DNA from 2 places in the Lysinibacillus fusiformis genome. Region 2 is predicted to be linked to the other one. Evidence: a T-box and tRNA genes for the amino acid it is inferred to sense, from the RefSeq annotation. Region 2 holds a T-box; the other holds one or more tRNA genes.
The links. A T-box is a leader RNA that pairs with one kind of tRNA and senses whether it is charged. The one in region 2 lies ahead of cysS (cysteine--tRNA ligase), so its partner is inferred to be a tRNA-Cys.
Positions count from the first base shown of each region.

Region 1: it has a tRNA-Cys gene. The T-box ahead of cysS (cysteine--tRNA ligase) is inferred to sense a tRNA for this amino acid. The anticodon was not compared.

Region 1 covers NZ_CP070490.1:755,297-770,454, forward strand. Annotated here, with positions in the region: gene JTI58_RS03820 (GNAT family N-acetyltransferase) at 1-55, opposite strand, end outside; gene JTI58_RS03825 (FAD-dependent oxidoreductase) at 187-1,875, opposite strand; gene JTI58_RS03830 (ZIP family metal transporter) at 2,296-2,982, shown strand; gene JTI58_RS03835 (copper oxidase) at 3,214-4,110, shown strand; gene JTI58_RS03840 (3-hydroxyacyl-CoA dehydrogenase) at 4,333-5,232, shown strand; gene JTI58_RS03845 (hypothetical protein) at 5,429-5,629, opposite strand; gene JTI58_RS03850 (sigma-70 family RNA polymerase sigma factor) at 5,633-6,223, opposite strand; gene JTI58_RS03855 (glutaredoxin family protein) at 6,367-6,609, opposite strand; tRNA gene JTI58_RS03860 (tRNA-Cys) at 6,742-6,812, shown strand; gene JTI58_RS03865 (YvrJ family protein) at 6,854-7,027, shown strand; gene JTI58_RS03870 (hypothetical protein) at 7,033-7,221, shown strand; gene JTI58_RS03875 (hypothetical protein) at 7,662-7,913, shown strand; gene JTI58_RS03880 (hypothetical protein) at 8,516-9,196, shown strand; gene JTI58_RS03885 (S8 family peptidase) at 9,707-10,630, shown strand; gene JTI58_RS03890 (hypothetical protein) at 11,295-11,540, shown strand; gene JTI58_RS03895 (GNAT family N-acetyltransferase) at 11,601-12,098, opposite strand; gene JTI58_RS03900 (DinB family protein) at 12,207-12,752, shown strand; gene JTI58_RS03905 (DMT family transporter) at 12,855-13,775, opposite strand; gene JTI58_RS03910 (McrC family protein) at 13,813-15,099, opposite strand; gene JTI58_RS25020 (McrB family protein) at 15,083-15,158, opposite strand, start outside.
Region 2 covers NZ_CP070490.1:1,639,098-1,654,255, reverse strand. Annotated here, with positions in the region: gene JTI58_RS08245 (protein-arginine kinase McsB) at 1-795, shown strand, start outside; gene JTI58_RS08240 (ATP-dependent Clp protease ATP-binding subunit) at 785-3,229, shown strand; gene radA (DNA repair protein RadA) at 3,321-4,697, shown strand; gene JTI58_RS08230 (PIN/TRAM domain-containing protein) at 4,982-6,067, shown strand; gene ispD (2-C-methyl-D-erythritol 4-phosphate cytidylyltransferase) at 6,079-6,774, shown strand; gene epsC (serine O-acetyltransferase EpsC) at 7,068-8,009, shown strand; gene ispF (2-C-methyl-D-erythritol 2,4-cyclodiphosphate synthase) at 8,151-8,627, shown strand; gene gltX (glutamate--tRNA ligase) at 8,719-10,179, shown strand; T-box leader at 10,230-10,447, shown strand; gene cysS (cysteine--tRNA ligase) at 10,508-11,908, shown strand; gene JTI58_RS08200 (Mini-ribonuclease 3) at 11,893-12,333, shown strand; gene rlmB (23S rRNA (guanosine(2251)-2'-O)-methyltransferase RlmB) at 12,333-13,085, shown strand; gene JTI58_RS08190 (NYN domain-containing protein) at 13,088-13,600, shown strand; gene sigH (RNA polymerase sporulation sigma factor SigH) at 13,669-14,316, shown strand; gene rpmG (50S ribosomal protein L33) at 14,394-14,540, shown strand; gene secE (preprotein translocase subunit SecE) at 14,589-14,774, shown strand; gene nusG (transcription termination/antitermination protein NusG) at 15,127-15,158, shown strand, end outside.

The DNA.
Region 1 (15,158 bases), 880 kb from region 2:
TACTTCTATAGGGCTCTAACTCTTCGATAGTCGTGATGAGTTTATAAGCTAGCAATGTACTAAATCGCTCCTTTTTCCGTTATCATCCATACATTTAGTAGCCACTATATTCCTAGCAAGAAAGTATTAGAACATTACACCAACGTAAAAACCCCTCCTCATTAGAAAGGAAGGGTTATGTCTCATTTATACGTTTACAAGTGATACCTCACCTTTTGTCACTGCATTGGCCATATGTGCTGTCGCTACATAGCTTAATGTCATACCAGGTCCAATGGTTGCGCCTGGGCCAGGATACGTCTCTCCCATGATAGACGCTGAACAATTGCCTGAAGCATACAATCCTTCAATGGGTTGACCATCCTCCTTTATCACACGAGCATATTCGTCCACTACGAGGCCTCCTTTTGTGCCAATATCTCCAGGATAAAGACGCAATGCATAGAATGGCGCTTTCTTGATTTCTGCTAAATTTGGATTTGGTAGTGTCGGGTCCCCGTAGTAATTATCATAGGCACTATCTCCTCGATAAAAATCATCATCATGTCCGTTCCTCGCAAAGTCATTAAAACGATTCACCGTCGCTACTAGACTCTCCGCTGGCACATCCATTTGTCTAGCAAGCTCTTCAATCGTTTCCGCACTTTTTGCGACTCCATGCTCAAACCAACTTTTAGGGAAGGCTTGTCCAGGGAACAGTCCTGTAAAAATATAACGGTTTTTAGCAGAGGCATCAATCAGTATCCAGGAAGGAACCGCCTGTTTGGTTGCCTCTTGATGCTTATACATCGTATCCACAAATTCATGATATGGTGCCGCTTCATTGACAAAACGCAGTCCTGTACTATCCACCACCATCATATTTGGTACACCGCGATCTGCCACAAGGAAGAATGGATGTCCTTGTGGATCAATAACAGAAGGTGCTCCCCACACTTTATCCATTAAATCCAACGTAGCACCAATTTTTACACCAGGTTCAATGATGTCACCTGTTTGCCCTTCTGGTGAAGAAGTCCATGCAGCTTTCGTTGGACTTGGTAAATATTTTTCTCGGAGGGTCTGATTATGTGAAAAACCACCTGAAGAAAGAACAACACCTTTCTTTGCCTCAATTTTCAGCTCTTGCCCATCTCGTTCCACAATAATTCCATTCACTCGCTCCTTGTCCATAATGAAATCTTTAAAGGCAGTTGATAGCCAAAGCTCACCATTTGCTTCTGCAAGAGAGAGTCGTAAACGAGCAACTAAAGCTTCTCCTAATGCGACTGGGTCACTCTTAGTCACCTTTGACTTTACTAAACGCGCTCCTAATTTCAGGGCAGTTGTTTTTCCTTTTAACGTCCGAGTAATCATGTTCACCTTATGAAACTCGTAGCTATTCATCGTGAATCCTTTTGTTGATAGAGTTGCTCGACGCATAGAATTTGCTAAAGAACCCATTTTCGTTAAATCGAAAATAAGTGGTTCAATGGAGCGTCCTTGTGACAAGCCACCTGTTTTTTCTGGATAATAATCCGAGTAGCCTTTTGCATACTGGAACCGCATATGCTTTGTTTTATTGTATAAAAAGCGTAACATTTCAGGTCCTCTCGTAATATAAGCTTCCTTTAACGCTTCTGGCACACGATCACCGATTGTTGAATCTAGATATTGGCGTGCAAGTTCATGTGTATCTGGGACACCTGCACCTTTAATGACATGATTATTAGGAATCCATAAGGCACCGCCTGAAATAGCAGAAGCACCACCATAGCGATCTGTTTTTTCAATCACTAATGATTTCATTCCTTGTAACTTTGCTGTTAAACCTGCTGTCAATCCCGCTGCACCAGAGCCTACTACCACTACATCATAACTTGCATCCCATTTCATTCAACCATTCCTCCTTATATGAGCTAAATCGATGAATCTGGCCTTTCTATTAAAAAGCATAGAATTAAACCAATATTCAGTCAATTTATACCGTTCCCTATATTTCCACAAAAAAAGAGCATAATCGCTCCCTTTAAGGTTTTAGAATCACCTTTATACAGTTATCTTCCACTTCACTAAATAAGCTTTACTTGCAATTCCCTGATATGTTACAGCCTTCATATCATCATCTCCCTCTGTAAAGTATCATTACAACTAGCATAGATTCTGACTCTATTCTTTCCTTGTCTAATCTGCGGTCTGCACATCATGTTTTTACGCTGCCAAATCGACTGCAAGCATATTCATTTCTACTTAGCATATATTTTGAAAAAGACATTAAGTTGATGATAGGGCGGAGGAATTTTACAGGTGAGTGCAATGATACTTGGCGGTTTTCTATTTTTCAGTGTGAGCATTGGGGGCGCGATTGCCTGGATTTTCTCTAAGCTATTTCAGCATACAACACAAGGATTATCATTATTATGTGGGGGTTTTTTAGTAGGCTTACTTGTGCTAGATATCATCCCATCTTCATTTCAAATCTATCAACCATTCGGTATTATACTGGGTATTTTTATTGGCTATTTCATCTTTCAACTACTAGACACCTTATTTCATGCTTCTCATACACAAAATCCCTCGGTCTCTCTATTAACCCTTGCTATGATTATCCATACAATACCCATTAGTCTCACTGTCGGAAATTTACTTGGAAATGCTGCATTAAGTATTTCTCTCACTGCCTCCATTATTCTTCACCATGTTCCAGAGGGCTTTGCTCTATCTACCGCACTCATCTCTCAGGGCGAAAGGCTATGGAGACTTTTCATTTATTTCTTTATCTTTTCTATTTTCTTTAGTATTTTCATCTGGTTTGGTCAATATTGGGCTTTACCAGACAAAGCACAAGGGATCTTAATGGGCATTTCGATAGGATTGATTGCTACAGCTAGTATTTCTGAATTCATTTTACATCAGCTACAAAAAGTCTCATTTAAAGCATTTTTTATGTATCTCTTTTTAGGTTATTTTCTAAGCTATATTTTCCATATACTTGTTGAATAACAAAGGGATATCTCTGCACTTGAGACACCCCTTTCCTATTTTATTCTTCACTTACTAGCATTAAAGTATGCGTGAGAATCTTACTTCTATTCTTGAATTTGAAGCTACTTGAGCAGATGAACAAACGACAAGCCACATTACATATTTAATTAGATATAAAGACGAATGTGGTCCTAAATCCCATCACTATAGACATACATTAATGGAAATCAAGCTTACAGGAGGTTTCAAATGGTTATCACCCCTGGTATAAAAGATTTGCCTTATCGTATGCAGGTAGATGGTTCGAAGTTTTTCACTTTAATTGCGGAAGAAATAACATGGGAGCTTGTCGATGGGATATTCATTCAGGCTTGGGGCTACAATGGTTCCACTCCTGGACCAACCATTCGTGTTTACCCTGGTGATCGTGTATGTATTCGTGTCATTAATCGACTGCCTGAAAAAACTAGTGTGCATTGGCATGGCTTAATCGTACCGAACACAATGGACGGTGTCCCCCCAATTGAACCATCACCCTTTATTGAACCTGGACATTATTTCGATTATCATTTTACGATTAAAAATCCTCCAGGAACGTATATGTATCATTCCCATGTAAATGTTGCTGTGCAAGATAATGCTGGTCTATTAGGTGGCTTGATCGTTGAAGATCCAAACTTACAAAATACTCATCAGCATAAGGATTATCTATGCCTATTACAAGAATGGGCCGTCGACCAATTGCCTTGGGGGAAGCTTACAAAAGGTACGTATCCGTTAAATTTTATCAAACCGGAATTTAATTTCTTTACGATCAATGGCAAATGCTATCCTTTTACAAAACCATTAGCCGTACATTTCGGTGATACTGTAAACATTCGTTTTGGCAATATTCAAATGCATCACCACCCCATCCATTTACATGGTCACCAATTTCATGTTGTTGGGGCAGACGGTTTTCCTATCGCTAGTCACAAGCAAATTGCCAAGAACACCATTCTTGTGGCCTCTGGTGAAACTTGGGATATATGCTTTACAGCTAATAACCCTGGTATCTGGCCCATCCATTGTCATATGCCACATCACGTAACAAATAACGGCGCGCCTGGTATTGGGGGCATGTTTACCACGGTGAATTACCTCTAAAATGAGGGCAGCTTAAAAGCTGTTCTTTTTTACGTTATATTTCTTTAATAGTGGGTACATACTTGAAAAGGAACTTCGCGCAAAAAACTTTATATTTATATAATATCAGAGGCTTTCATTTGATTTTTATTCAAGGGTAGAAGTAGTATGGAATTGTAACGAAGGATTATCTACATATCCACACTATTATATTAATGTAACAATTCCAAAGGAGGAATTTCGATGAATTATCAAAACATTACAGTTGCAGGTAGTGGTGTATTAGGGAGTCAAATTGCTTATCAATCTGCTTTCAAAGGTTTTAATGTAACCGTTTACGACATTAATGACGAGGCTCTAAAAAATGCGCAAGATCGTATTATAAAATTAAAACCATTTTATCAACAAGACTTAGGTGCAACTCAAGAAGAAGTGGATGCAGCCTATGCACGTCTTTCATTTAATAGTGACTTGGCTCAAGCCGTTGCCAATGCTGATCTTGTTATAGAAGCAATTCCTGAGGTTGTGAGCATCAAAACAGATTTTTACACGAATCTTGGAAAAGTAGCACCAGCAAAAACAATTTTTGCAACAAACTCGTCTACTTTATTACCAAGCCAATTTGCTGAAGCAACTGGCCGTCCTGAGAAATTTTTAGCTCTTCACTTTGCTAATACAATCTGGAAAAACAATACTGCTGAAATAATGAAACACCCCGATACAGATATGAAAGTATTTGATGAAGTTGTTGAATTTGCACGCGCCATCGGCATGGTACCACTACCATTGCACAAAGAGCAACCTGGCTATATTTTAAACTCATTACTAGTGCCGTTTTTAGATGCAGCTGAATCCTTACTTGTAAAAGAAGTGGCTGATCCAGAAACAATCGATAAAACATGGATGATTGGTACAGGCGCTCCACTTGGACCATTTGCTATTCTAGACATCGTTGGCATTAACACTGCCTATAATATTGTCGAAGCGAAAGCAACTGCCACTGGCGATGAAAACATGAAAAAATTAGCCAACCTCTTAAAAACAGAGTATATCGACAAAGGCAAACTTGGTCGCGCAACAGGTGAAGGCTTCTACACATATCCAAACCCAAGCTTTGCTAAACCAGATTTTCTAAAAGCTTAATCGATAAAAAGATGTACATAGTACTTTTTACTATGTGCATCTTTTTTTACTTTCCCAATGTTCGTAGTGACAATCCTATCTTCAGATAAGCCGCGTAAGTTATTCCATCATGCATGTAGGAATGAACTCTGGCAACAACAGTATATGTAATCTGGTGACTACTCGAACACCAGAATAGAAAATCGCCTGGTAGCTTTCACAAGAAAAAGTCCCAAAAACTAGGCGCGTCTTGAAATTTTACTGTTGCAAGCTTTTCTATAATTTTTAATTTAATTTCTTGCTCTAGGTCTTCCCTTTCATGATAGTCTGTATTGTGTAAACAATGTTTAATTTTTGGGATGAAATTCTCGATTATTGTTAGCGTCTCTTCAGTATGTTGATTTTCTAAATTTCCCATAGTTTATTCCTCCCTTTTTCCGAGTGAATGATTGAGTTTATTTAAAGCCTTTCTATGATGATTGGATATATTCTGGGGAGTTGTTTGTAATAGTTGAGCTATCTCTTTTATAGAAAGCTCTTTTACATAAATCATCTCTAAAATTTGAAGCTGTTTTACCGTTAGTTTTTGCAAGGACTTTAAGAGCTGTACATCTTCTATATTGTCCAATAATCCTCCACCAATTAAATGATCTAGACCATTTTCATTGCGTGTATCTTCTATTAGTTCTTTTAGGGTCGTCTCCCCCTCCTCTGATAATCCCTTATCTAATATTAATAAAGACCGATTTTGCAGCCTTCTTCTTTTTTTATCAAAATCTAAACTAAAGAAATAAATTAAATTACTTACATATTTGATCTTCCTAACATTTATATAGTGCGATTGAAAAGATTCATCAACGAGTTTCTTATTCAAATCAGTTGGATATAAGATCGCTTTTTGCACCAAATAAAGATTTTGGGAATCCGACAAAAAGCTTTTAATAATTGGATTGTTAACCTGCTCATTATTTCTATAGAAAAATTCCTCTATTTTTTGTTTATCATTCTTCATTTAATAATCCCTCCTATTATCCGCCTTCTTTCTATATAAAGTGAATGTTGTATCTATATTATAAACCAAAATAAGAACAAGTGTTCTTAAAAAAGATAAAAAAATCACCTTTTATACAAAAAAGGTGATTTAATCCAACTTAGTTAAATTTCTAATATAGCTTTTATTTTTTCTGGCTGATAACCAATAATTCTCTCTACTTTATTATCAGCGACTAATAAAGTAAATGGGATAGCGCTACTATTAAATTGCTTAAACTCCATTAATACGTGCTCTTCATTAATATCCTTATTAATATAAGTAATATTATTTTCCTCTAACCACTCCTTCAACCTAACACAATATTGACATCCATCGCTTGAATATACCGTTATATCATACTTCATCTTAGAGACCTCCTTTTTTCTATAAAGAGGATTACAACATAAGAAATGAAACCATGACAAAATAATATTTTTTTATAGGCAGGTTGTTTTTATTACAGAAGAATCCTCTTTACATAGTACAGTTACAATTTTGGTGATATAGCCAAGCGGTAAGGCAAGGGTCTGCAAAACCTGGATCCTCGGTTCGAATCCGAGTATCACCTTATATTACTAATTTGGAGTAAGAGGGAGGGTGATTTACATTATGACACCAGAAAATGTTCCAATTTGGATTAGCCTAATAGGAAACTTTGGATTCCCTATTGCCATAACAGTCTATCTGTTCATTCGCTTTGAAAGGAAAATAGATAAATTAGAAGCTGTCATCATGGAGTTATCTGAAGTTATAAAATCTCTTAATTACAAGAAAGGAGGGTAATCCACATGGAAATTGAAAAATTAATGGCCTGTTACTGTAAAGCAAGAGAAGTTCAATCATTTTATACAAATTGTTTAGCGAGTGACAGTCTGTCCCCAAAAGAACGCGATTTACTAATAAATCTTATACAAAATACTAGTATTTCTTCTAATTTATTGAGGGAATATTGTCAGATTCATGCTAATGAAATATGATCTATTAACAAAATAAACCCATCAAATAATTTAGGTTAAGAACTACCTAATTTTATTTGATAGGTTTTAATTTTTAATAAGTGATTTAAGCTTCTTTAAATCCAAACGTTCCTATTAAAAATGCTATTAGAAATATTATTAGCAAAATGGAATTGAGGATAATTAAAAGTAATTCTACTACCGCATCTCATACCATACCACTTTTTATACAGTCGAATAACAAGAAATCAACATTTATGGAGCAACTTTTATATTATTATGTAATGTCGATAATAAGGTTTTTTCATAATCTTTAAGTACTGACTATTATAAATAAAAAAAGGCAAAGTTGATTTCAGGCAAGGAATGGTTTATTCGATGTGATGAAAACTGTAAATAACACGTGTGGTATAATTGTAATAAAGTCAAACCTTCATTTACATACAAAGGGGCGGTGCTATTTGCAAAGAAAAATTTTTACGTATTTATCAATAATTTTCTTGTTTTTAACATTTCTTATTGGATTGGCTCCTCAATATATTCTGGGAATTGGCATAACAATTCCATTTATTTTAGGAATTTCAGGACTAATATTTGCTATTTTAGGGATAAAGGGACCCACTCGTATGATTTTAGTTGTCCTTAATTCGTTTATATTAGTAGTGTTTATCGGGATTTATCTAATGGCTTTTTATGGATTTAATAAACCTTAAAAGAAGCAAAGTTTATCTTTAAAAGTCAGAATGATAGGAATTTTATGATAGTCTACAAAGAATAGCTATACTATATCTTCTTATAATAATCCATAGTATTTTTTAGGCTAAATAGATGAAAAGTATATAATTGGATTCTCGGGTCTTGCTTTTTTGTATTTGGTGCTTATGAGCCTTCATTATAATTGCCAAAAAGGCGTAGTTTTTGAGATGTTTTAGTATTGGTTAAAAATAAATGCGCGAATAGGTCCTAAATTATTTTTCAGAACAATATAAAGAAAAAATTGTACTTTTTATTTCTCTCTTAATCATTCTATTCTATTTAATTAAAATAACTATTAATTATAATGCATATTACCTATATTCTAAATGTACTACTTTAATCGTTTTATCAAATTCCATAGATTCGAGCTATTAGCCTCCTTATTCATAACGTAACAAACCATTCAAAAGCATATAATTTCGTTTTATAGGTTTAATTTATATTTCCTGAAAAAAATTTAAAAATGCAGTTTAAATCTCCAGTTGTATTTCACTTTACATAGTAATGAAGCACATCATACTAAATGTTGCTTCAAATACTTTAAAAGGGAGAGAAAACAATGACTGAAAAACAAACTAAATCAGGAATTAAAGAGTTATCGAAAAATGAGGTTAACAATTTAGTTGAAAAAGCATTGGCAAATGAAAGTGTGCAGACGCTTATCAACAACTCACTAAATCATTACCCTGCTATTAAAGCTAAGTATACTGATCTTCGAGCTTTAATAACACAATCATTAGGCGGAGAATTTACTAAAGGAACTACCCCTGTACAAGTTCTTACTTTAGTTATGGAAGAACTTCAGACAGTAATTACTTTTACTGTCGAAAACGCAGAATTTAAAGCTGTTTCGCATTTCCATGGTCATTCAAGTGTTATCGAAGTTACACAATCTGTTGGAGTAAATTTATTCCCAATTGTAACTATTAAGATTAATGGAGAGTATTTCGATTATGAATGGCACACAAACCCATTATATGATGTCAATGAATTACGTTCTTCTACACAAAATAATGAACTTAATCTAATGTGGTCAAATTGTACTATCTGTACTACTGTTTGTGACACTATCCAAGGTTTAGGATGTACCTTAGCTGGTACAGCAGCTTGTATGGTAGCTTGTGCTCCAATCGGTACTGTAGCGTGTCCATTTATTTGTGCAGCTGTTTTTGGATTAGTGTGCCTTAGCGAAAATAAGATCACATGTGGACCAGGTTGTAAATCATTAGGGTTTTGCTAAATAGAAATAACAAGTTATAAAGTTAATATCTCCCCACCAATAATGTTATAATTAAAATAGGAGGGGAGATTCTTGTTAGCCTATAAGAGAATAATTATAATACATTTACTTATTATGTTTTCTAGCATTTTTATTAGTTTTCAGATAAAAGGTATATGGATAGGATTACTTATATTTTTATTGGTGTATGCTTCTCTTTTTTGGTTGTTTATTGGACTACCTTATGCATTTCAAACAAAGTCGAAGTTTTTCGAAAGGTATTGGAATTGGTTAGTAAAAGGTGGGAAAATTGGTCCAAAAAGCTAAAGATTTATTCTTTAATATTGCTTAATAATAGTAACAGAATACTCAATTTTATAAGAGAAATATTAAATTTAATCTACCTCCGAAAATGTTAGACTTTTACTAACATTTCAGGGGTAGATTTTTGTTTAATATTGAGCGAATTTCTCCTTTTTATTTATTATCATCTTCCTTCTAACACTTTATTATTTAAAAGGAGATGACAAAATGAAATATGAAATCATTTTAGAGCGGGTAAAAGTGGTCAAGTTGTTTAAAGTTTTAAATGCAGTTCCTGATAATTTAGATAAGATTCGAGCAAGGGAATTTTGGCAAGAAACAGATCAAGGTTCAGGATCTGTTATTGCTGTATTAGATAGTGGTGTTCAGGTTGACCACCCGAGTTTAAAGGACAATATTATTGATGGCTATAATTTCACAGATGATGATGAAGGTAATCCTTCAATATTTAAAGATTATCTTGGACATGGTACACATGTAGCTGGAATTCTAGCTGCTGTTGATAATGGCAAGGGAATCACAGGTATTGCGCCAAAAAGTAAACTTCTTATATTAAAAGTAATAAATCACAAAGGAAGAGGAAGCTTTGAAAGTTTGATTAAGGCGATTATGTATGCAGTTAATTGGACTGGACCTAATGGAGAAAAAGTAAACATTATTAATATGTCACTTGGCAGCCCAGAACCAAATGAAGAATTGCATAAAGCCATAAAATATGCCCGTTCAAAAGGTATAGTATTAGTTGCAGCAGCGGGAAATGAGGGCGATGGAGAAAGCGCAACTATCGAAATATCATACCCTGGTTTTTACAAGGAAGTAATTCAAGTCGGCTCTATATCTGAAACAGATACGCCTTCAAAATTTTCTAATACGAATGTTAACTTAGATTTTGTAGGGCCTGGTGAAAATATATTATCAACGCATTTAAACAGTGATTATGTAGAATTGACAGGAACCTCTATGGCAGCTCCGTTTGTTGCCGGTGCGGCTGCACTTATCATAAAAATAATCAAACATTGTGAACCCCATTTGATTCCAATGTATGTATTTGACTACTTGTTAACTCATGCTCTTTCATTGGATCATTTCTCCATTAATCAGGTAGGGAATGGTTTTATTCAGTTGAAATAATTTGTGTTAACAATGGCAATTTAATTACTCCCTTTAAAAGGTAAACATCAACAATTTCCTTTTAAGAGGAGTATTTTTCTTGTTTTTAGTTCATTGTACTACTCATTACCATTTTCAGTATAATAAACAGTAAGTGCTGTTGATATTTGAAACCTTAGGTATTTAGCAAAAACTTATTTATTGAAAGGATTTGAATAAGGGATGGATATTCTACTTCCAATAGAAATAGGCTTTTTCGCTAATATGTTAGTATTTGGAATAAGTATACTTGTTATAAAAGATAAAAGAAAAGCATCAAAGCTAACACTTATTTTCTTCGAAATCATTGTTCTTCTGTCGTTGATCATTGGTAGTTGGTCAGAAATGGGCTTATTTGTTATAAGCTTAGGCATATTACTCTTATGTATGTGTTTATATTTATATATTTTTATTGAGCGTACCTTCAGACCTATAGAGTAATGCTTGTAGTCCGCAGAATGCACGAATACCAGCCACCGCTGTAGTATGTCCTGAGACTCTTGAGGCAACAGGCACTGAGGTATTTATTTGTAAGAGCTTTAATCCGAAATGACGGCAGCACTCTTTTTAAAAGTACTGCCGTGTGACTTACCTGTTTATCTGCATACCATATATGTAAGAACAAATATGTAGATGGGGGGATTTTATGGAACTGATTTTGACCATTTTTCTCATGCTAGATATTCCCTACAATTACTTTCACCATTCATTCCCCATTACGATTGAATACTTGGGGATTCTTGGATTTTGGCTAGCACTCCCATTATCGGTCATTATTATCTTGCTAAGTATATGGTTACTTATAAAAAAAGTGGGCATTGTTAGCTCTTTACTTATTCTTTATATTACGGGGATTCTTTTATTCATTGCTTTATTTTCATTGTTCCATTGATACTCATCATAATAAATTGAAGCCTTTGAAGATAGAAACTTCAAAGGCTTTTTAACTTTTTTAGAAATACAGCACCATATAATCCTCATCAAAATATTGCTGTCCTATTTTTAAGGCGTTTCGCTCTGTTCCAAAAACGTGAAAGCCTAACGATGTGTATAATCCCTTTGCTGATTCATTGGAAGACACAACTGTTAAATTAATTTGTTCGACGTCTACTAGTGATTTTGCTTGATTGATGACCTCTACCATTAGTTGTTTTCCAATGCCCAATCCTCGCTTTTTTGGTGAAACATAAACGGCAAAAATGCTCGCTTTATGCTTTAGCTTCATTTTATTTGCTTGCACCAATGTTGCCACACCGAGTAATTCCTCCTGGTCAAATGCACCAAATGTAAATGTTCCTTGTCCTTCGAGCCTACTTGCAAACGACTCAAGTGACAAATCCTTTTCTTCCTCGAAGCTAGAGCCAAAAGCTTCAGGATTTGTTTGCAATCCCTCTAACCTTAAATCTCTATATACCTCAGCATCAGCTGCTGTTAATTGTCTAATTTCCATGCCTTTCCCTCCCATCGTACTTTTCCTATTTATCGGCCATAACGATTAGCATTTAATGTACTTTTCCTATAACAATCCTTAAAATGGAAATAAAGGAGTTGAAAATCTATGAAATCTACTAGTATGGTGAAACATTTTCTTACGTTAGAGGAGCAACGAGCACACTATCTACCAGCTATTCATACGCTTCCACAAGAGGAACTATGGCAGCAAGGACATGAAGGAAAATGGTCCATTGGTGAACACTTTTATCACCTCTATTTGATTCTCAAAATGTTACATACAGCAACCAAATATTCTTTCTTCCTCACACCTTTTGCCAAAATGCGAAGAAACAAGCCCTTCGCTACTGAAATACATGATATTTATGAAGAATATCAATCTAAAAAAGGACAAGGAATGCGAGCACCAGCTATTTTAGTTCCATCTAAGAAACTACGCTTTGCCTTAAATAGTTATGATATCGAGCAATTACTTATCAACGAGACACTTGCTTTGCAAAAATTAGTAAAAGATATAGACGAGGATGTTGCCGGACACATTATCTTTCCAGATCCCATTGCGCATTATCCTAATCTAATTCAAGCTATTCAGTTGTTGGCTATTCATGAGAGACATCATTTTAATATTATGAAAGGGTTAAAATTATATTGAAAGGTACAATTAATGAAGTCAAATAGAGCCAATTTGATTTTATGTCCATCAAAACTGGCTCTGGATTTTTCAGTATAGCAACTTTGTCATGGAAAAATTTCATTAGGAAACGCTACGATCTCTTTGCTCTACAACAACACTTAAAATTCCAAACAATAACAGTAATAAGACGCCCATTAACGTAATATTTGACCATTGTAACCTTGTATCAAAAAGCTGAAAAAAGAAGGTACATACAGGAATAAAACACAGTGACATCATGACTAGAAATACTTCACAATATTGAATACCCTTCTGTAATAAATACATTGGAATCAAAACACCGATGACTGTCATCAGTAAAATCCAACCAATGTTTTCAAGTAAATAAGTAAACATGACATCATATGTAGCGATAAATGATAGCAAAATGATACCATAAAATCTTTTTGCTAAAATCATTGAGCTTGTCCATCCTAATTGACTGAGCCGCTTAGAATAGACTGTACATAATACTGCACCAAGTCCACACAATATGCTTGCCCCGACTCCTAAAATACTTGATTGGTCCCATGTTTGTACAGCCGATTTCCCTGTAAAAATAGCACCAATTAGTAATAAACTAGCTGCAAATATGCCAATTGCAATACCCCACTGTGCATTTATCACTCGTTTTTTCTGCTGTATTGCAAGTAGCAATGCAAACAATGGGCCTAGTCCCATTTCAAGAGAGCTCACTATCGCAGGTTCAATATATTTTAATGCAAAGTAAAACCCCATAAAGGCTAATATGGAAGCACCGTTTAACTTCCATAAAGATGATCGAGCCTCTTTCCAGCAGGGCTCTACCTTTTGCTTACTTGTGATTAATTGAAAGAAGACAGTCGTGAGAAAAAAACTAATGCCTGTGAAAAGAAATGGATGCACCGCTTGTACACGGTTCGAGTAATACACTTGGCTAATAGACGTTAAAATGGCTGACAATAGTAAACTTATTACCCCTATTGCATATAGATTACGTTTATTTTCAACTATAACTCCCATAGATTTCCTCCTGATAGGATGTCTACTCATATGTTTACTATTGCGTCGCTAGAGTAAACTTCTTTACTAGGTTCTCCAAACTGTCCTCTACATGGTGGCAGTCGACGAAGAATACCTTCACTTCGGTACTTTGGTCACCTTCATTTGTGTTGAAGTAGATTTCTTTCATTTGTTCAACCTCAGTATTCAATGGATAGATAAGCCAAATTTCTTTAGCGTGATATTTTTTAGCGTAAGCATACATTTGATACATATCTGCCTGTGTAATTCCATAGTTATTGTGTGGCGTATTACTTAGCATTTTCCATTTTGTATCTAAAACAATTTTGCCAGCGCCATTAGTTAACACTATATCTGGTCGTAATGCAAATTTTCCTTGAAATAAATGATAGCCTTTATCCTGTAATTGCACCTGCCATGCTGAATTACTTAGTAGCTTTTTCAGATGAAAGCCAATATAAGACTCAAAAACTTTTTCCATTGGGAATAATAATGCTTTTCTAAATGAATTTCCCGAAAAAGTTGTAAAGCTTTCATCATTTAAAAAAATGTTAGACCATTGCATAATCGTTTCATAATCTTTTGAGTTACGATCAATCTTTACCTTTGAAAAGTCTTTGCTGTAGTTTTTTGATTGCTCAATCAGTTCAAAGTGTACGAGCAGTTTACGAATTTCGTTTATATTGTCATTACTTGTTGATTGTTTTAGCAATTTAAGTAATGTAGCCTTGATTAAGCGGTTTTCGGCCCGATTCATCCCAAACTCATCGTAGCGTGTATAGAAACGTTCTCTATGAACAAGGTTATATTTTAATTGCTGTGAAAATACCATTTTACCTTTGTATACATTTAAGTTATCTTCCATCGCATAATAGGATGATTTAAGCCCCTTTTTAATCAGTTTTTGCACTTCTTGAATGTACAATCGAATGAAAATTTCCAATAATGTCATACGATCTGTCCGAAGGCTAGTCTCATTAAATGTTTTGCTAGGAAATTCTTGTAGCGATTTAAGCATTTTCACAAATGTTTTTTTAGGGTCAATGGCTGTTTTCCCATATATTTTTGGCAAAATTTGAATTTGTGTACCATTCTTCAATTGCACAATACCAACATAATTTTTTGCACGAATGACCTTTCCAACATGTCGCTTTGTGGAAACAGAGAAAAAATCGTATGCCTCAACATCTTCCATTTCATTGCAGTGCAAAATCATATTTTCAAGCTGCTCGAAAGAATCCTTATCTAAGTATATATACTCATCTTTATAAGCTTTATTGCATGTCAGGATATCGTATTCCTTCATTTCAATTAACCTCTTCATTCTCGACCCTTCCATATATCCCGATATAGCTTGATGGTTCCTCGAATGCACTTGCTTGA
Region 2 (15,158 bases):
ATACTACTTTCTGAAGATGAATCCGTTAGCATTATGGTGAATGAAGAGGATCATTTACGCATTCAATGTATGACAGCAAGTTTTCAACTTCAAAGTGCCTATGAACAAGCAAATAAGATTGATCGTATCCTAGAGAAAGTATTACCGTATGCTTTTCGAGATACTTTTGGTTATTTAACAAGTTGTCCAACGAATATTGGTACGGGTCTACGAGCGTCCGTCATGATGCATTTACCCGCTCTTACACTAACGGGGCAAATGAATCAAATTATAAATGCCATGACACGCTTAGGGATGACTGTAAGAGGTATATATGGTGAAGGAAGCGAAAATTTAGGGAATGTTTATCAAGTGTCTAACCAAATTACACTTGGAAAGACAGAGGAAGATATTTTAGCAGACATACAAAGTGTCGCTGAAAAGATTATTCAAAAAGAACGACATGCAAGAGGTAAATTAATGGAAAAGGCAGAGCTTGCTCTAGAAGATAGAGTATATCGAGCTTTAGGCACCCTTACACATGCGAGAATTTTGACAAGTGAGGAAGCCGCGACTTGCCTATCTAATGTTCGTCTAGGTGTAGATTTACAGATGATTGATGGTATACAAGCAACAACCTTAAATGAATGTGTTGTTTGTATGCAACCAGGTTTTTTACAGCACTATGCAGGTGAGGTACTGCCACCTGCTGAACGAGATCGTGTACGAGCGGAAATGCTTCGCGAGACATTATCTCAAGAATATGCGAATAAGCCTATAAATGGGGAAAAAGGAGAGGATTTATATGATGTTTAATCGTTTTACACAACGCGCGCAAAAAGTATTACAGCTTGCTCAGGAAGAGGCTATTCGTTGGAAGCACGAATCTATCGGTACAGAGCATATACTATTAGGGCTTATACGTGAAGGCGGCGGTATTGCTGCGAAAGCGTTAGAAGCCATTGATATTAGTCCTCAAATGATTGAAGCTGGAATTGAAGAATTAGTTGGTAAGGGCAAAGAAGATGTCGGTCCAATCGTTCACTATACGCCAAGAGCTAAGAAAGTAATTGAACTGTCTGTTGATGAGTCACGTAAATTAGGTCACTCCTATATCGGCACAGAGCATTTATTATTGGCGCTTATACGTGAAGGCGAGGGTGTGGCAGCTCGCGTTTTAAACAATGCGGGAGTCGGCTTAAATAAAGCTCGTCAGCAAGTATTATTGCTATTAGGTAATAACGATAATGCACAATCTGGTCAACAAGCAGCTCAAGCTGCCAATACACCAACTTTAGATAGCCTAGCACGTGATTTAACACAAATTGCACGTGAAGGTACATTAGATCCTGTTATTGGGCGAAGCAAGGAAATTACACGTGTGATTGAGGTTTTATCGCGTCGTACGAAAAATAACCCTGTATTGATTGGTGAGCCAGGTGTTGGTAAAACAGCGATTGCTGAAGGATTAGCACAGCAAATTATCAATAATGAAGTACCAGAAATCCTTCGTGACAAACGTGTCATGACACTAGATATGGGTACGGTTGTTGCAGGTACAAAATATCGTGGTGAATTTGAAGACCGTTTGAAAAAAGTGATGGATGAAATTCGCCAAGCAGGTAACATCATTTTATTTATCGACGAATTGCATACATTAATTGGTGCAGGTGGTGCTGAAGGTGCGATTGATGCATCGAATATATTAAAACCATCTTTAGCACGTGGCGAGCTTCAATGTATTGGTGCCACAACACTTGATGAGTACCGCAAGTATATTGAAAAGGATGCAGCTTTAGAGCGTCGTTTCCAACCAATCCAAGTGGATGAGCCGACAGTGGAAGAAGCTATTCTAATCATTCAAGGCTTACGTGATCGTTATGAAGCACATCACCGTGTAAAAATAACAGATGAAGCGATTGAAGCAGCGGCAAAAATGAGTGATAGATATATTTCAGACCGCTTCTTACCCGATAAGGCGATTGACTTAATCGATGAAGCAGGTTCTAAAGTACGCTTACGTTCATTCGCAGTGCCACCGAACTTAAAGGCACTTGAGGATAAGCTTGAAAATGTTCGTTCTGAAAAAAATGCAGCTGTATCAGGTCAAGAATTTGAAAAGGCAGCAGCACTAAGAGATACTGAGCAAAAGCTGAAGGATGAAATTGAAGCTACACGAAAAAATTGGAAAGAAGAGCAAGGCAAAGCCGAATCTAAAGTGACTGTGGATGATGTAGCAGCAGTTGTATCAATGTGGACAGGAATCCCAGTAGCTAAAATTGCTTCTGAAGAATCTTCGAAGTTATTACAGCTTGAAGAAGAGTTACACAAACGTGTAGTAGGGCAAAGTGAAGCGGTAGAAGCCATTTCTCGTGCAATACGTCGTGCAAGAGCAGGCTTAAAAGATCCAAAACGACCAATTGGTTCATTTATCTTCTTAGGACCTACAGGTGTTGGTAAAACAGAGCTTGCAAGAGCACTTGCTGAAGTAATGTTTGGCGATGAGGATGCGATGATTCGTGTTGATATGTCCGAGTATATGGAAAAACATTCGACTTCTCGCTTAGTAGGTTCACCTCCAGGCTATGTAGGCTTCGATGATGGCGGTCAACTGACAGAGAAAGTTCGCCGTAAGCCATATTCAGTCGTTTTATTAGATGAAATTGAAAAGGCACACCCTGATGTATTCAATATTCTATTGCAAGTGCTTGAAGATGGTCGTTTAACAGACTCTAAGGGACGTGTAGTAGACTTCCGTAATACAGTGGTCATTATGACTTCAAACGTTGGTGCGGATGCATTAAAATACCAAAAGAGCCTTGGTTTCAATGTAGGCGGTGCAGAGTCTAAGCATAAAGACATGAAGGGTACGATGTTAGAAGAATTGAAAAAGGCATTCCGTCCAGAATTCTTAAACCGTATCGATGAAATGATTGTCTTCCACGCATTAGATAAAGAGCATTTAAAAGAAATCATTGCAATGATGGGCAATGCATTAACAAAACGCTTGAAAGAGCAAGATATTTCGTTAGAGCTAACAGATGCGGCACTTGAAAAAATTGCTGAAGAAGGTTATGACCCTCAATATGGTGCTCGTCCACTACGTCGTGCATTACAAAAGCAAGTAGAGGATCGATTATCAGAAGAATTACTAAAAGGTAATGTAGAGAAGGGTAATCAGGTTATCATTGATTATGTAAACAATGAATTTATTGTAAAGAAAAAAGAGGGAGTATCCATCTCTAAATAATTTCATGGAAAGACAGTGAGGCTTTAAGTGCCAAGCTGTCTTTTTTTCTGTACAATTAAGAATAAGAACAAATATTCGAGGTGAAAGCAATTTGGCAAAGAAAAAAACGAAATTTGTATGTTCAGGCTGTGGCTATGAATCTGCAAAATGGATGGGAAGATGCCCTGGATGTGGTGAGTGGAATAAAATGGTCGAAGAAGTGGAGATGGTTGCGAAAGGTCCACGTGGAGCATTTCAACATTCTGCTACAGTTACCCAAAAGGCAATTCCGATTATCCAGGTTGAAGCTACTGAGGAATCCCGTGTAGCGACGGAGATGGGCGAACTCAATCGTGTATTGGGTGGTGGTATTGTGCCTGGTTCTCTAGTATTAATTGGGGGCGATCCTGGGATAGGAAAATCAACATTACTATTACAAGTTTCCGCATTACTTTCGAATAAAGGGCATCGCGTACTTTATATTTCTGGAGAGGAATCCATTCGTCAAACTAAATTACGAGCAGAGCGTTTAGGGGTGATTTCTCAAGAGCTTTACATATACTCCGAAACGAACCTAGAGTTTTTAAACCAAACCATTGATGAAGTCAAACCTAAGTTTGTCATTGTCGATTCCATTCAAACGGTCTTTCATCCAGAAGTAACAAGCGCACCAGGTAGTGTATCACAGGTTCGTGAATGTACAGCAGAGCTTATGCGAATCGCTAAAACAAAAGGCATTGCTATTTTTCTAGTAGGGCATGTAACAAAAGAGGGGCAAATTGCTGGGCCTCGTATTTTAGAGCATATGGTTGATACTGTACTGTATTTTGAAGGGGAAAGACATCATAATCATCGTATTTTACGAAGCCAAAAAAACCGCTTTGGCTCTACAAATGAAATTGCCATATTTGAGATGCTTCAAGGAGGTTTAAAGGAAGTTCTAAACCCTTCAGAGTTATTTTTACAGGAGCGTTCACAGGGTGCAGCGGGTTCAACTATTGTTGCATCAATGGAGGGGACAAGACCAATCCTTGTGGAAATTCAATCCTTAGTTACACCTACAAGCTTTAACTATCCTAAACGTATGGCAACGGGTGTCGATCAAAACAGAGTACAATTGCTAATGGCTGTACTGGAAAAGCGTATGGGCCTCATGCTACAAGCTCAGGACGCATATATTAAAGTTGCTGGTGGTGTCAAATTGGATGAGCCAGCAATAGATTTAGCGGTGTTGACGAGCATTGTATCTAGTTTTAAGGATCAGGCAGTGCGTGCAACCGATTGTTTTATTGGTGAGGTAGGGCTGACAGGTGAAGTCCGCCGAGTGTCACGTATAGAGCAGCGAGTCATTGAAGCAGCGAAGCTTGGATTTAAAAGAGCTTTCATTCCAGCTTCGAATATTGGGGGCTGGGAATTTCCACAGGGAATTGAAATTTTTGGCGTAGAAACGATAAAAGATGCATTAAATGCTTGTTTTAGAGAGTTGTAAAAGAAAGTGTGCATGTTGGATACCATTCTGACATGCATTTTCCTTCATTTTTTGATGCTAATATTGAAACTCAAATAAAAGAATAATCGTCCTAAATAATAGCTGATGAAGGGATAAAGGATTGTCATTTTATACGTTCTAAAATAGAAGTTTGTAAAATTATGTCTAACTGACCTATTCTTGTTTCACAACATCAAAAATAATGAGATTTTGACTGAGCTCATGAAAGATTTTCTACCGTAAACTATGTATAATCTTAACTAACAATTAGGAGGTGACAGCTTGTGAAAAAATTTGTTCAAATTGCGTTTTTACTGATTGGAGGAGCATTGGGCCTTGTTTTCTTACCGCCATTATACGAATTGCTTCATTTATCATCTAATCCTTGGCTAGATAATCCTTATGTATCAGTAGCTCTAGGCGCACTTTTACTGTTTACACTATCTTTTGCATTTTCCGATTACTTTGTAAGGCTCATTAGCTGGATGGAAGAAGTGCTGTTTAAGGTTCCTATCGGAGATTTATTATTTGGTACGTTTGGTTTAATAATTGGGTTGATTGTCGCTTACTTTTTAGGCTTTGCCATTGATAGTGTACCATTCCCTGTTATTACGGAAGTACTTCCAATTATCCTGTCATTTGTATTAGGGTATTTAGGGTTCCGTCTAGGTTTTAGAAAAAGAGATGAGCTCATACAGCTTTTTACATTACGTAGTACCAATACGAAGAAAAAAGCTGCTGAAGGTGCTGAACTTCAAGAAGTTCGTGGAAGCTACAAATTGCTAGATACAAGTGTCATTATTGATGGGCGCATCGCAGATATTTCTGAAACAGGATTCATCGAAGGCGTTCTAGTTGTACCTCAATTTGTGCTCACAGAGCTTCAGCATATAGCTGATTCGTCAGATACATTAAAGCGCACAAGAGGTCGGCGTGGTTTAGATATTTTAAAAAAATTACAAGATGAGCGTAAGACAAAAGTTGAAATTACGGACGAGGATTTTGAAGATGTACAAGAGGTAGATTTAAAGCTTGTACGTCTTGCGAAAAAAATGGGTAACGACACACAAATTGTTACGAATGATTTTAACCTGAATAAAGTCTGTGAGCTCCATCATGTAAAAGTATTAAATATTAATGATTTAGCGAATGCAGTGAAGCCTGTGGTCATACCAGGTGAAGATATGCAGGTTGTGGTTATAAAGGATGGCAAAGAGCATAATCAGGGAGTTGCCTATTTAGATGATGGAACGATGATTGTTGTTGAAGGTGGTCGTAGTTATATCGGACAGGCAATTACAGTTACAGTTACTAGTGTGCTGCAAACATCAGCAGGTCGTATGATATTTGCTAAGCCGAAGGACGATTAGGATGTGGGAAAATGCAATATGAAGTAGTTCTACCTGCAGCAGGAAGTGGGAAGCGTATGGGTGCAGGGCAAAATAAATTATTTTTAAAACTTTTGGAGAAACCTATTCTGATACACACGCTAGAAGTGTTTCAACAAGATCCCTCCTGCACAGGTATTTGGCTTGCCGTTAAACCAGAAGAACGTGCATATATTCAAAAGCTGCTAGAGCAGTTTGAGATTACGAAAGTGAAGGGTTTACCTGATGGGGGGGCTGAGCGTCAGCATTCAGTTCATTCATGCATGAAAGAGATGCAACAGGTAGATATTGTGCTTGTCCATGATGCAGCACGTCCGTTTATTACGCATGATATCATTGCAAAGCTTGTACAGAACGCGCATGATCACGGTGCAGCCATTGCAGGGGTTCGTGCGAAAGACACGATGAAAAAAGTATCAACGAATGGCATTATTGAGGAAACGGTTGATCGCGAAAGCCTATGGATGGTGCAAACACCACAAGCATTCCGCTTTGAGTTAATTATGGAAGCGGAGGACGTAGCTGAAAAAGTAGGTTTTCTTGGGACAGATGAGGCGATGCTAATGGAGCGTCTTGGACACCAAGTACACATCGTAGAAAGTAGTTATGAAAATGTAAAAATGACGACACAAGAAGATCTAGTATTTGGTGAGGCAATCTTGCGTAAGCGTGAATCATTCAATCTTTAAGAAATTTTATTTATATAGGCTATTCATTCGAAAGTGTTAAGGATGAATAGTCTTTTTATATGTTGTGATTCGTAAAATTACCTCTTTGTTTCGAAATATGTCAATTCATATAAGTACGATAATGATATACGGATAGTCGAATGAGAAACGGAGGCGTGGGAAGTGGATAAAAGTTGGGAGTGGCTTAAATAAATTGGGTTTTATCCATGTGATCGTCTTACGTGTAATGAAATAGTGGATATATGTTTAATAAGGTAATAGAATAGATGAAAAAGATGTGAGGGGTGTTTATTGTGTCATTAAATGAATGGTTAAATCAAAAGGTTCCCGAAATTACAGGTTCATTAACAAGTATAAATAAACAGTACATCGACGTTGACAACTCAATAGGCTTTGATGGACGGGATCGGGTTATAAAAATAATAGATAATTTCCATGAGGTGCTGTTTCCTGGCATTTATACAAAAAGACCTATTGATGAAACAAGAGTGAACGTAGTTTGCAGTAATAAGCTGCGAGAAACAGCAATAGATTTACGGGATATTATCGAAAAAGTATTGTTTTATAATATGGAGGACAGTGATCCTGCCAATTGCGAGAAGTATTGCCGTGAACAAGCAGACAAAATTGTTATGAATTTGATTAATCGGTTTCCTGCCATTCGTCAAGTGTTACAAACAGATATTCAAGCGGCATATAATGGTGACCCAGCAGCTCTATCCACAGAGGAAATTTTGCTAAGCTATCCATCTATTGTGGCTGTTTATATTCACCGAATCGCACATGAGCTATATGAGATGGGCGTACAAATTGTACCTCGTATTATGTCAGAATACGCACATCGATTAACGGGTATCGATATTCATCCGGGGGCTACCATAGGAGAATCATTCTTTATTGACCACGGAACAGGGGTCGTCATCGGTGAAACTTGTACTATTGGAAAGAATGTGAAAATTTATCAAGGTGTAACATTAGGTGCACTAAGCTTCCCGTTAGATGAAAACGGTAATCCGATTAAGGGCATTAAGCGTCATCCGAATATTGCTGACAATGTTGTCATTTATGCTGGTGCTACGATTTTAGGGGGCGAGACGACGATTGGGCACGATTCCGTCTTAGGGAGTAATATTTGGCTAACACATTCTGTTCCCCCTTATTCACGTGTTTACAATTCACAGCCATCACCGAATATTAGCAACAGTCAAATGAAAAATATAGAGTATCATATTTAAAAAATGTTGGGCAGTCTAGGGAGTATAGCTTTCTAAACTGCCCATTACTGCTAGAGGAGGATAATTATTAAAGCGCTTTTCAAACACCCTTTGGTAAACTTTGATATGATAATGATAAATATTAATTAAAGGAAGATGAATATGTTTCGAATTGGACAAGGTTTTGACGTACATGCATTTGAAGAAGGGCGTCCATTAATTATTGGTGGCATTACAATTCCGCATGAAAAAGGACTAGTAGGACATTCTGATGCGGATGTTCTTTTACACACTGTCACAGATGCAGCTCTAGGAGCAATTGGAGAAGGGGATATTGGCCGTCATTTTCCAGATACAGACCCTGCATTTAAGGACGCAGATTCAGCAAAATTATTAGAGTACATTTGGAAAATTGTTGAGGATAAGGGTTATGCTCTAGGTAATGTGGATTGTACCATTATGGCGCAACGTCCTAAAATGGCACCCTATATTGGACAGATGCAACAGCGCATTGCTGAATTATTACACGCAGAGCCTTCACAAGTAAATGTTAAGGCAACAACAACCGAACGATTAGGCTTTACAGGTCGCGAGGAAGGTATAGCGGCAATGGCCACGATTCTTTTGATTAAGAAATAAATGTGGATGAACTCCGCTTTTATTTCCTGTAACAGAGTGGTAAAATGAACAAAGTCAATTTTTTGATCGAAAATTTAGGAGGCTTTTAATTATGACGAAAGAAGTTCGCGTTCGTTACGCGCCATCTCCAACAGGTTTTTTACATATCGGTGGAGCGCGTACAGCATTATTCAATTATTTATATGCAAAACATCATAACGGTAAATTCATTGTACGTATTGAAGATACGGATATTGAACGTAATGTAGAGGGCGGAGAAGCATCTCAGCTAGATAACCTAAAATGGTTAGGTATTGAATATGATGAGTCCATTGATATTGGTGGACCTTATGCGCCTTATCGTCAAATGGAACGTCTTGATATTTATAAAGAGCACGCTGAAAAACTATTAGAGCAAGGTGTAGCCTACAAGTGTTTCTGTTCCTCTGAAAAACTTGAAGCATCTCGTGAAGAACAAAAAGCAAGAGGTGTAGCAGCTCCAACTTATGATGGTACATGCCGCCACTTATCAGCAGATGAAGTCGCAGCGAAAGAAGCGGCGGGTGAGCCATATACAATCCGTATGCGCATTCCAGAAAATGTAACATATGAATTTGAGGACTTAGTTCGTGGACAAGTTACATTTGAGTCTAAAGATATTGGTGATTGGGTACTTGTAAAAGCAAATGGTATTCCAACATACAACTATGCAGTTGTTTTAGACGATCACTTTATGGAAATCTCTCACGTTTTCCGTGGTGAAGAGCATTTATCGAATACACCAAAGCAAATGATGATCTTTGATGCATTTGGTTGGGAATATCCACGCTTTGGTCATATGACATTAATTATTAACGAAAACCGTAAAAAGCTATCTAAGCGTGATGAATCGATTATTCAATTTGTTACGCAATATAAGGATTTAGGCTATCTTCCTGAAGCAATGTTCAACTTCTTTGCATTACTTGGTTGGTCTCCAGAAGGGGAAGAGGAGATTTTCTCAAAAGAAGAATTTATTAAAATCTTTGATGAAAAACGTCTTTCTAAATCACCGTCTATGTTCGATAAGCAAAAACTAACATGGATGAATAATCAATATATTAAAAAACTATCTTTAGAAGAAGTGGTCGCATTATCTTTACCTCACTTACAAAAAGCAGGCTTATTACCTGAAGAACTTACTGCAGAGCAACATGCATGGGCGACGGATTTAATTGCACTTTATCATGACCAAATGAGCTTTGGTGCAGAAATTGTCGAATTATCTAGCCTATTCTTTAACGAGCATATTGAATATGATGAAGAAGCGAAAGAGGTTTTAGCAGGAGAGCAAGTACCAGAAGTAATGGCAGCGTTTAAAGCGCAATTGGAGGAACTAGAAGAGTTTACACCGGATGCGGTAAAAGCTGCGATTAAAGCTGTACAAAAGACAACTGGCCATAAAGGTAAAAATCTGTTTATGCCAATCCGTGTTGTGACAACAGGTGAAACACATGGACCAGAGCTGCCAAACGCCATTTGTTTAATTGGTAAAGAGAAAGCAATTGACCGTGTAGAAAAATTTGCGCAATAAAGAGAAATTTATTGACAATTCATTCTTTCGTTGTAAAATGTATTTACATTGAAAAAGCGTTGATAAGGAGAAGTAAGTAGCGCATGCTCTTAAGAGAGGACCATCATCGGCTGAAAGTGGTCTGAGCCTAGGCAAAACTGAAATGCACCTTTGAGCATAAGGCTGAACGATAGTAGGCTTTATCGAGTCGTCCCCGTTAAAGGATGTCCAAAGTGGAAGGATTTTTCCTTCAATCAGAGTGGAACCACGCAAATCGAGCGTCTCTGTCATTCCTTTTAGGAGTGATAGGGGCGCTTTTTTATTCATCAGAAAAGGAGAGTGAAATACAATGGGTATTCAAATTTTTAACTCATTAACAAGACAAAAAGAAACCTTCGTCCCGCTAGAAGAAGGTAAGGTGAAAATGTATGTCTGCGGTCCAACTGTTTATAACTATATCCATATTGGGAACTCACGTCCTGTAATTGTTTATGATACAGTACGTCGTTATTTTCAATATAAAGGCTATGATGTAAAGTTTGTGTCCAATTTTACGGATGTAGACGATAAAATTATTAAAGCAGCAAATGAGCTAGGTGAAGAAGTGCATGAATTAACAGAGCGCTTTATTGCAGCCTATTTTGAGGATGTTACGGCACTAGGATGCAAAAAAGCAGATGTTCATCCACGTGTGACAGAGCATATGGACGATATCATTCAATTTATTCAAGTGTTAATTGATAAGGGCTATGCTTATGAGTCTGCTGGAGATGTGTATTATCGTACTCGTAAATTTGATGGCTACGGTAAATTATCACACCAATCAGTTGACGATTTAAAAATCGGTGCTCGTATTGAAGCAGGCGAGAAAAAAGATGATGCATTAGATTTTGCTTTATGGAAAGCGGCTAAGCCAGGTGAGATTTTCTGGGAAAGCCCATGGGGAGATGGCCGTCCAGGTTGGCACATTGAGTGTTCTGTAATGGCTCGTGAACATTTAGGAGATACTATTGATATTCATGCTGGTGGGCAAGATTTAACTTTCCCACATCACGAAAATGAAATTGCCCAATCAGAAGCACACAATAATAAGACATTTGCTCGTTATTGGATGCATAACGGGTATATTAATATAGATAATGAAAAGATGTCCAAATCTCTTGGGAATTTCATTCTTGTGAATGATATTCGTAAACAAATTGACCCGCAGATACTACGTTTCTTTATGTTATCTGTCCATTATCGCCATCCAATTAACTTTGCGAAGGATTTAGTAGAAGCTGCTGCTGCAGGTTTAGAGCGCATTCGTACAGCTTACAACAACGTGAAACATCGCCTTACGACTACAGTAAGCTTAGGTGACCATTCAGAAGAATGGCTTAGCAAAATTGCGGAACAAAAAGCACAGTTTGAAGAGGCAATGGATGATGACTTTAATACAGCCAATGCGATTTCTGTATTATTTGAAATAGCTCGTATTGCTAATATTTACTTAAATGAAGCCAATACTTGCAAGAAGGTATTAGAAACCTTTATTGAAACTTTTGAAGTACTAGGTGACGTCCTAGGTATTGAATTCGCAAAAGAAGAAGAACTATTAGACGAAGAAATTGAAGCATTGCTACAAGAGCGCGTGGAGGCACGTAAAAATCGTGATTTTGCTCGTTCTGATGAGATCCGTGACCATTTGCAAGCCCAAGGTATCATTTTAGAAGATACACGACAAGGAACTAGATGGAAACGAGGGTAATTAAGTTGGATAAACTTCGCAATGAAGATGTTAAACAATTAAATGCGCTGGCGTTAGCCTATATGGGTGATGCTGTATTGGAACAAAAAATTCGAGAATATTTGTTACGCTCTGGTCGTGTTAAACCTAATACACTTCATCGAGAGGCAACTCGCTACGTATCAGCAAAAGCGCAATCTATGATCGTTCATCGCATGATGGATGAAAATTATTTAACAGAGGAGGAATTGGCTGTGTTCCGCCGTGGACGCAATGCCAAATCCGGCTCTGTACCAAAAAATACTGATGTCCAAACCTATCGTAATAGCTCAGGTTTTGAGGCGGTGCTTGGTAGTTTATATTTATTAAATGAACTAGAACGCGTCTACGAAATCATTGCATATGCTATTCAAATAATCGAGGAATCAAAAGGAGTGTCTAAATAATGGCAGAACAAAATGGTGAAATTATTGCCGGTAAAAACCCAGTGTTAGAAGCACTTCGTTCAGGCCGCGATATGAATAAAGTATGGATTGCAGAAGGAGTAAAAAAATCGGGTGTCAATGAACTGCTAGATTTAGCCCGTGAACGTGGTGTTATAGTTCAATTTGTCCCAAAAAAGAAAGTTGATCAATTATCAAGTGCCAATCACCAAGGAATCGTTGCTTCTGTTGCCGCATATGAGTATGCTGAACTTGAGGACTTATTTGCAGCAGCAGCTAATAAACAGGAAGATCCCTTTTTCTTAGTCCTAGATGAGTTAGAGGACCCTCATAATCTAGGGTCTATTATGAGAACGGCTGATGCTATAGGAGCACATGGTATAATTATTCCTAAGCGTCGATCAGTGAGTTTAACAGCAGTAGTGGCAAAGGCATCTACAGGTGCGATTGAACATGTTCCCGTTGTACGTGTAAACAATCTTGCTCAAACAATCGATGAATTAAAAGAACGCGGTGTATGGATTGCGGGTACAGATGCGAAGGGATCTGCAGATTATCGAAAGATGGATGCAACATTACCATTAGCCATCATTATTGGTAGCGAGGGCAAGGGAATGGGTCGTTTATTAAAAGAAAAATGCGATTTTTTATATCACCTACCAATGGTTGGGCATGTCACATCACTGAACGCATCAGTAGCAGCGGCTCTTTTAATGTACGAAGTGTATCGTAAACGTCAAGAAGCGATTGAATAACAATGAAAAACATTTTGCTTGTTGATGGCTATAATATGATTGGATCTTGGAAAGAGCTGCGGCCATTGCGTGATACGAATTTTGAAGATGCGCGAAGAAGGTTGATAGAACTCATGGCTGAATATAAAGCGGCAATGGGTTGGCGCGTAATTATTGTTTTTGACGCACACCTTGTACCAGGAGTAGAGCAATCTTATATAGAAAATGATGTAGAAGTCATTTATACACGAAAAAATGAAACAGCAGATGAACGTATTGAAAAAATGACGCATGAATTAAAGGCTAGAAATGTACAAATTCATGTAGCAACCTCTGATATGGCAGAGCAAAGTGTTATATTTGGGAATGGTGCTCTAAGGAAATCGGCTAGAGAGCTAGAAATTGATACAAGTATTATCCAACATAAAATTACGCATGATGTGAAGCGAAAACAAGAAAGTAAGCCACCTTCTCGTATAGAATTAAAGCCAGATGTTGCGCTCGCCTTTGAAAAATGGCGACGAGGGATGAAATGATTGATTGACGCATATTTTCCAATTCCGTTATACTGATTCTAATTATCTGTTGTGGCTGAGGTGATACCATGTTTAAAAATAGCATTGTACAAGTGACACAAGATTTTGAACGATTCAATGATGAAGAGCTTATTGAAATGGTGCATCAAGGTAATACAGATGCGTTGGATTATTTAATTACGAAATACCGTTTGTTAGTAAGAGCGAAGGCGAGATCCTATTTCTTAATTGGAGCAGATAAGGAAGACATTGTGCAGGAAGGCATGATAGGCTTATATAAAGCGATTCGTGATTTTAAAGGAGATAAGCTTGCATCTTTCAGGGCTTTTGCAGAGCTATGTATTACAAGGCAGATTATCACGGCTATTAAAACAGCAACTAGGCAAAAGCATATACCTCTAAATTCCTATATCTCTTTGGACAAGCCTATATTCGACGAAGAGTCAGATCGAACGCTTATGGATGTGCTAACAGGTGCTATTATGGATGATCCAGAAGAATTGATGATTCATAGAGAAGAGTTTGGATATTTAGAAGAAAAGATGAGTGAGATTTTAAGTGAATTAGAGCTACAAGTTTTAGCCTTATATCTAGACGGTCAGTCTTATCATGAAATTTCCGCTAAATTAAATCGTCATGTGAAATCTATTGATAATGCATTGCAGCGGGTAAAGCGCAAATTAGAACGTCATTTAGTGCTTGAGGAAATGTCTTAGTCCATATAGGCCTTTATTGACATTGACAAATATAGGTGTTAGTCTTAAAAAGACAAAGTGCCGAAAAAGGTGATTATATGGCAAAAAAAGTCGTGCTAAATTGCGAGAAATGTGGTTCGAGAAATTACACGTTCCCAGCTAAAGAAGGCTCAACTGTACGTCTCGAATTAAAGAAATTTTGCTCGCATTGCAATGAACATACAATGCATAAACAAACGCTATAAAATGATATGTAAATAGACAGATTTGATTGATTCGGAGGTTAAGCTAGAATGGGCAAGATCAAAGGCTTTTTCAGCGATGTAATGTCGGAAATGCGCAAAACAAGCTGGCCGAAAAGTAAAGAACTGACGAAATATACAGTCGTTGTAATTTCAACTGTTGTCATTATGGCTTTATTTTTTGTGTTAGTTGACTTAGGTATTTCATCATTATTCCGCTGGTACTTAGATTTATAATTTAGTAAATAGCATATTTTTGAAATAGCCCGTCCATTGCAATAACGGGTTTTTTCGTTTGTTTTATCTTCATTCAGCAGAAAACGCCATCTAATGGATCGATGAAGTGGGTGGAGTGAAGAGCAGAGCAGTAAATCTCCTCATTATGATAAATACTACTAGGAGAGTATGATAGTAGCGATAGATGACTATGCTAGTTTCGGTATATATCATCGAGCTTTCGCAAGCAATTAGCGAAAGCTATATTTTTCTAATGAGATGTTTGTGAAAAGAGTAAAAATGCATTGAGCGTATCGCGATTCATTTTCACTTTTATTTGTAAGGGAGGGACGGACGAGAAGTCCTAGTAGTTATGGAGAAAAATTGGTATGTTGTTCATACGTA